Regions from separate parts of the Geodermatophilus sp. SYSU D01186 genome, predicted to be linked through region 1. Evidence: predicted binding sites of a transcription regulator. Region 1 holds the regulator's gene; the other holds the start of a gene.
The links. The regulator LexA, encoded in region 1, represses DNA repair genes until DNA is damaged. The targets are predictions, from matches to a motif close to TCGAACANNTGTTCGA.
Positions count from the first base shown of each region.

Region 1 (3,400 bases):
CCACCTCGTGGTGCGCCGGCGCACCGTCGTCCCGCTGCTGCGCGTGCTGGTCGCCCTCGCCCTGCTCACGGTCGTCGTCTACGGCTTCAAGTACGGGACCGGCCGCACCGCACCGGCCTACCCGGGGTCGTTCTTCTACCGGGACGGCGCGTCCTATCCCTCCGGCCACGTCGCCAACGCCGTCCTCATGTGGGGTGTGGCCCGCTGGCAGGCCGTCGAGTTCCGGCTCGCCCCCGCCGTCCAGCGGACCTTCCGGCTGCTCAGCGTCGCCGGTCCCGTGGCGACCGGGGTGGCGATGGTCTCGCTGGACTTCCACTGGGTCACCGACGCCGTCGTGGGAGCGGCGGTCGGCATCCTGCTGTTGGGCGTGGTTCACGGGCTGGACGCAGTCGTGCTGTCACGCTGGGTGGGTGCCCGAGCTGGCCGGCCGTCCGTGTAGCGGTGCCGGAGGGCGACGTCTGGCAGCAGGGGCAGCCCTCGCGGTGACGCTCGTCCTCGGTACCGCCCTGCCGGCGTCCGCCGAGGACGCCGCGGCGCCGGGCCCGTCGACGCAGTGCCAGATCACCGACCCGCGACTGCCGGAGTTGTCCGGCCTGGTCGTGGTCGGTGACCGGATGCTCGCCATCAACGACGGCGGCGACCAGCTCGACGTGTACGTCCTGGACGCCACCTGCCGGGTGCTCACGGTGCGCAGCGCGGCGGTGGACCCCTACGACCCCGAGGACCTCGCCCTCGCCGCCGACGGCACGGTCTGGCTGGCCGACACCGGCGACAACCAGGGCACCCGCGACACCGTGGCCCTGCTCGCGTTGCGGCCCGACGGCAGCACCGCGGTCTACCGGCTCAGCTATCCCGAGGGAGCCCGGGACGTCGAGGCGCTCCTGCTGGCTCCCGACGGCATGCCCTACCTCGTCTCCAAGGAGGTGCTGGGCGCGAGCAAGGTGTACCGCCCGGTGACCGCACTGGTCGAGTCGGGGACGGTGGCGCTCACCGAGGTGGGCGGCGTGGAGTTCACGCTCACCGGGACCACCGGTGGGCCGGTCGGCCGCGCAGGTCAGCTCATGGTCACCGGGGGAGCGGTGTCGGCCGACGGGAGCCACGTGGCGCTGCGGACGTACACCGACGCCTACGTGTGGCCCCTGTCGGGCTCCGACGTCGCCGGCGCCCTCGCGGGGGAGCCGGTGCGGATGGCGCTGCCCGACGCGCCCCAGGGGGAGGCGATCAGCTTCACCGCGGACGGCAGCGGGGTCCTCGTGGCGGGCGAGGGGGTGCCCGGCGACGTGACCGTCGTGCCGATCGCGGCCGAGCAGGCCGCCGGCGGTCCGGCTACGGCGTCGGAGTCGTCGAGCGGCCCCCTGCCGGGCCTGCTGACCGCCTCCGACGGCGGCATCCCGCTGGTGCCGGCCGCACTGGTCGCCGCCCTGGTGGCCACCGCTGTCGTGTGGGTGGGCGGGAAGCTGCGCCGCCGCACCTGAGCCGTATCCGGGGGCGCTCCACTGCGGCCGGGCAGACCGCGCGCGAGGACGGGGCACGGCTCCCGTGGGCCGGTCCGCCAGGACCGTCAGGCCCCGGCGGACCGAGGGATCACACCCGGCGCAGCACCGTGACGACGCGGCCGAGGATGGTGGCGTCGTCGCCGGGGATGGGCTCGTACGCCGGGTTGTGCGGCAGCAGCCACACGTGCCCGTCGCGGCGCTTGTAGGTCTTCACCGTCGCCTCGCCGTCGAGCATCGCGGCGACGATCTCGCCGTTCTCGGCGGTCGGCTGCTGGCGCACGACGACCCAGTCGCCGTCACAGATGGCCGCCTCCACCATCGAGTCACCGGCGACCTTGAGCATGAACAGTGTGCCCTCGCCGACCAGTTCGCGGGGCAGGGGGAACACGTCCTCCACCGCCTGCTCGGCCAGGACCGGGCCACCGGCGGCGATCCGCCCGACCAGCGGCACGTACGTCGGGGCCGGGGTCTCGTCGGACCCGGCGGCGGCCGGCTGCGGGACCTCCACGGCGGTGTCACCGGGCAGGCGGACGTCGAGAGCCCGGGGCCGGTTCGGGTCGCGGCGCAGCCAGCCCTTCTTCTGCAGCACGGTCAGCTGGTGGGCGACCGAGGAGGCGGAGGAGAGCCCGACGGCCTCACCGATCTCGCGCACCGAGGGCGGGTAGCCGCGGCGCTCGATGGAGTCGCGGATGACCTCGAGCACGCGCCGCTGACGCTGGGTCAGGCCGTCGCCGGCCTCGCCCCGGTCGGGGAACGTGCGCACGGCTGCCGTCCCGGTGGTCGCCGGCGGGGCCGGCGTCCTCCGGCGGCTCCCCGACGTCCCACTCTTCTCCGCCACCGTCGCCTCCTCGCCGGCTGCCCATGCAGCGCGTCTCGTCCTTCCGGACCGACCGTAGCGCGCCGGACGCGCCCGATCAAACACGTGTTCGAAGTGGGGGCGGGGTGGTGTGGCTTTCGTCGGAGCCATCCGGTAGACATCGAACAGACGTTCGGATCGAACACGCGTTCGACGGTCCGGGGCTCGGCGAGAGGAGTGGTCGTGACAGGCGTGCAGCGTGCGGTGCTGGAGTTCGACGACGCGGTTCAGGTGCCGTGGCGGCCCCGTCTGCGGGCAGTCCCGTCCCCCCGCGAGCCGGGCTCCCCGCGGCGGGCAGTCGTGTCCCCGGCCCCGTCGCGGGCCGGAACGGCGCGGCCGGCGACCGGGTCCCCGCGACCGGCCACGTCTGCTCGGCCGGCGAGCGGGTCGGCGCGACCAGCCGCACCGGCTCGGCCGGCGAGCGGGTCGGCGCGATCGGCCGTGGCCGGGGGCGTCCGGCCCCGCGCGGCGGGTACCGGCCGCCTGGGCGTGCCGGGGCCGGCGCGACCCGCGCCGACGGGCGTGACCCCGTCGCCGTCGAGTCGTCCGGTGCGGGGTGGGTGTGGCCGTGCGGAGCGGCCGGCGCGCACCGGTCTGCGACTGACCCGGCGGGCCCGCCGCCTGTCGGTGGTCCTGGCGCTCGGTGTCGGGCTGGCCCTGGGATCCTGGCTCGCACCCCTGCTGGGCGGGGGGTCGAACGACCTCCGGCTCGCGGGTGAGCGCAGTGTCGTCGTGCAGTCGGGGCAGACCGTGTGGTCCATCGCCACCGACGTCGCGGGTGACGACCAGGACGTCCGCGCCGTTGTCGACGCGATCGAGGAACTGAACGACCTCGACGGCGCCGTGGTCATCCCTGGTCAGGTCCTGCGACTGCCCTGAGTGAGCAGCTCCGCCGGGCGGCCCTGGGCCCCGGCGCCCGGGGTGGACCGGGCGCCGACCTGCGGCGACGGAGCCGCGGGGCCAGGGAGCGACAAGAGGCGCGCCTCATGTTCGTCAAGCCTGCGCGCCCGGTCGCTCACGGTCGGTGGTCGTCGCGCGACCTACGGTC
Region 1 is NZ_JBJGYW010000018.1:49,940-53,339, forward strand. Features, by position in the region: gene ACI784_RS14605 (phosphatase PAP2 family protein) at 1-439, shown strand, start outside; gene ACI784_RS14610 (hypothetical protein) at 483-1,475, shown strand; gene lexA (transcriptional repressor LexA) at 1,585-2,334, opposite strand; gene ACI784_RS14620 (LysM peptidoglycan-binding domain-containing protein) at 3,085-3,231, shown strand.

Region 2 (3,400 bases), on a different contig from region 1:
GGCCTCGGTGGCCACCCGACCACGGGGCGTGCGAGCGAGCAGGCCGGCGCGGACGAGGAACGGCTCGCACACCTCCTCGACGGTGTGCGGCTCCTCCCCCACGGCGACCGCCAGCGTGGCGACGCCGACCGGGCCACCGCCGAAGCGCATGACCAGCGCCTCCAGGACGGCGCGGTCGAGCCGGTCCAGGCCGAGGTGGTCGACGTCGTAGAGGGCCAGCGCGGCCTGGGCGACGTCGCGGGTCACCCGCCCGTCGGCCCGGACCTCGGCGTAGTCGCGCACCCGGCGCAGCAGCCGGTTGGCGATCCGGGGCGTGCCGCGGGAGCGCCCGGCGATCTCCGCCGACCCCGCCTCGGTCAGCTCGACGCCGAGCAGCGAGGCGCTGCGGGCCAGCACCTGCTGCAGCTCGGCCGGCTCGTAGAACTCCATCTGCCCGACGAACCCGAACCGGTCGCGCAGGGGGCCGGTGAGCAGACCGGCCCGGGTGGTGGCCCCGACCAGGGTGAACGGGTTGATCTCCAGCGGGATGGCGGTCGCGCCGGGCCCCTTGCCGACGACGACGTCGACTCGGAAGTCCTCCATCGCCATGTAGAGCAGTTCCTCGGCCGGCCGGGCGATCCGGTGGATCTCGTCGATGAACAGGACGTCGCCGGGTGCGAGGTTGGACAGCATGGCCGCCAGGTCACCGGAGCGCTCGATGGCCGGCCCGCTGGTGATCTTCACCGACGTGCCGAGCTCGGAGCCGATGATCAGCGCCAGGCTGGTCTTGCCGAGCCCGGGCGGGCCGGACAGCAGCACGTGGTCCGGCGGCCGGCCGCGCCGCTTCGCGCCCTCCAGGACCAGGTCGAGCTGGCGGGCCACCTTGGGCTGGCCGATGAAGTCGGCCAGCGAGTGCGGCCGCAGCGCGGACTCGACGACCCGCTCCTCGTCACCGGCCTCCGCCGTCACCGGCTCGTACCGGCCGGCCCCCGCGTCTGCGGCCGACAGCGGCCGGTCGAACGGCCCGCTCACGGCCGGCCCAGCATCCGCAGCGCCTGGCGCAGCAGGACGGCGACCTCGACCGACCCGGTGGCCACGATCTGCTCATCGGCGATCGGCGCCAGCGCGGCGACGGCGCCGTCGGCCTCCTTGCTGGTCCAGCCCAGCCCCACGAGGGCGGAGGCGAGCTGGTCCCGCCACGGCGCGACCGGGGTGACCGGGGGCAGCCCGACGGCCGCCGGCCCGTCCAGCTGGGTGTCGGTCGTGGTGGCACCCAGCCGGTCGCGGAGCTCGAGGATCAGCCGCTCGGCGCCCTTCTTGCCGATGCCGGGCACCTGCATGAGCGCCTTGACGTCGGCCATCGAGACCGCGCGGCGCACCTCGCGCGGCGGGTGGATCGCCAGCACCGCCTGGGCCAGCCGCGGCCCCACGCCGTTGGCGGTCTGCAGCAGCTCGAACAGCTGCCGCTCGTCGTCGTCGGCGAAGCCGTAGAGGGTGAGGCTGTCCTCCCGGACCACCAGGCTGGTCGACAGCCGGGCGCTCTCCCCCACCTGCAGCCGGGCGATGGTGCCCGGCGTGCACTGCACCGCCAGGCCGATGCCGCCGACCTCGACCACGGCGCCGTCGGGCGAGACCGCCGCGACGCGGCCGCTCACACTGGCGATCACTGCGCTCCTCCCGTCGTGGCGGGGCCGCTCCCCTGACCGGTCACCGTGAGACCCCCGTCCACCGCGGCAGGGTCGTGGACCGCACCGGGGCGCCGATGCCACCGGCCAGCGCCGCCACCCGCAGCCGCTGCTGCGCCGGGCCCCGCCAGACGTGGCAGACGGCCAGGGCCAGCGCGTCGGCGGCGTCGGCGGGCTTCGGCGCGGACGCCAGGCCCAGCACGCGGGTGACCATCAGGGTGACCTGCTCCTTGTCGGCGCGGCCGCTGCCGGAGATCGCGGCCTTGACCTCGCTGGGGGTGTGCCAGGCGACGGGGCGGTCGGCCTGGGCCGCGGCCAGCGCGGCGACGCCGGCCGCCTGCGCCGTGCCCGTGGCGGTGCCCTTGTTGTTCTGGGTGAACACCCGCTCGATGGCCACGACGTCGGGCCGGTGCTCGCGCAGCAGCGCCGTCACCGCGGTGTGCAGCTCGAGCAGCCGCAGCTCGAGGTCGAGCTCAGCGGCGGTGCGGACGACGCCCACGCCGACCGCGACCGGCCGCGCGCCGGGCCGCCCGTCGACCACACCCCACCCGCACCGGGTGAGGCCCGGGTCGATGCCGAGCACCCGCATGGAGCCCCTCCTGCCGTTGACCGAACTGGTGTTCGACCCACGCTAACCGCCCCCACCGACGGGGAGCCAGGCAACACGCGGTCCAGCCGACGCCGATGGCGATCCGCGGCGCCGCCCGGGGTCCGGCCGGCGCAGCAGCGCGACCAGGTCGGCACGGGCGACCGCGCGGACCAGCGCGCCGGGACCCGCGCGGGACAGGGCGGGACCAGAGGGGACGACGAGTCGTCAGCCGACCCGCTCGAGGACCTCGTCGGAGACGTCGTAGTTGGCGTAGACGTTCTGCACGTCGTCGCAGTCCTCGAGGGCGTCGATGAGGCGGAAGACCTTGCCGGCCGCCTCCTCGTCGAGCTCGACGGTCACGCTCGGCACGAAGCCGGCCTCGGCGGAGTCGTAGTCGATGCCGGCGTCCTGCAGGGCGGTGCGGACGGCGACCAGGTCGGTGGGCTCGCTGACCACCTCGAACGAGTCGCCCTGGTCCCGGACCTCCTCGGCGCCGGCGTCGAGCACGGCCATGAGCACGGTGTCCTCGTCGACGGTGTCGGTCTTCGGCACCACCACGACGCCCTTGCGGGAGAAGAGGTAGGCGACCGAGCCCGGGTCGGCCATCGACCCGCCGTTGCGGGTCATGGCCGTGCGCACCTCCATCGCCGACCGGTTCTTGTTGTCGGTGAGGCACTCGACCAGGACGGCGACACCGCCGGCGGCGTAGCCCTCGTAGGTGATGCCCTGGTAGTCCACGCCGCCGGCCTCCAGGCCCGCACCGCGCTTGACCGCCCGGTCGATGTTGTCGTTGGGCACCGAGCTCTTCTTCGCCTTCTGGATGGCGTCGAACAGCGTCGGGTTGCCGGCGGGGTCACCGCCACCGGTGCGGGCGGCGACCTCGATGTTCTTGATCAGCTTGGCGAAGAGCTTGCCGCGCTTGGCGTCGATGCCGGCCTTCTTGTGCTTCGTCGTCGCCCACTTGGAATGGCCGCTCACGACATACCCCTCTCGTCCCCGGCGTCCGCGCCGGCCTGCTGGGCCAGGTGACGGCGGACGATGTCGACGAACAGCGCGTGCACCCGGCGGTCCCCGGTCAGTTCGGGGTGGAAGCTGGTGGCCACCAGGTTCCCCTGGCGGACCGCGACGATCCTACCGTCGGCCTCAC
Region 2 is NZ_JBJGYW010000035.1:16,275-19,674, forward strand. Features, by position in the region: gene ruvB (Holliday junction branch migration DNA helicase RuvB) at 1-1,011, opposite strand, end outside; gene ruvA (Holliday junction branch migration protein RuvA) at 1,008-1,646, opposite strand; gene ruvC (crossover junction endodeoxyribonuclease RuvC) at 1,687-2,253, opposite strand; gene ACI784_RS21035 (YebC/PmpR family DNA-binding transcriptional regulator) at 2,479-3,231, opposite strand; gene pdxT (pyridoxal 5'-phosphate synthase glutaminase subunit PdxT) at 3,228-3,400, opposite strand, start outside.
Region 2: ruvC (crossover junction endodeoxyribonuclease RuvC) is a predicted target of LexA. The motif match lies at 2,274-2,289, and genes of this name have one in related genera.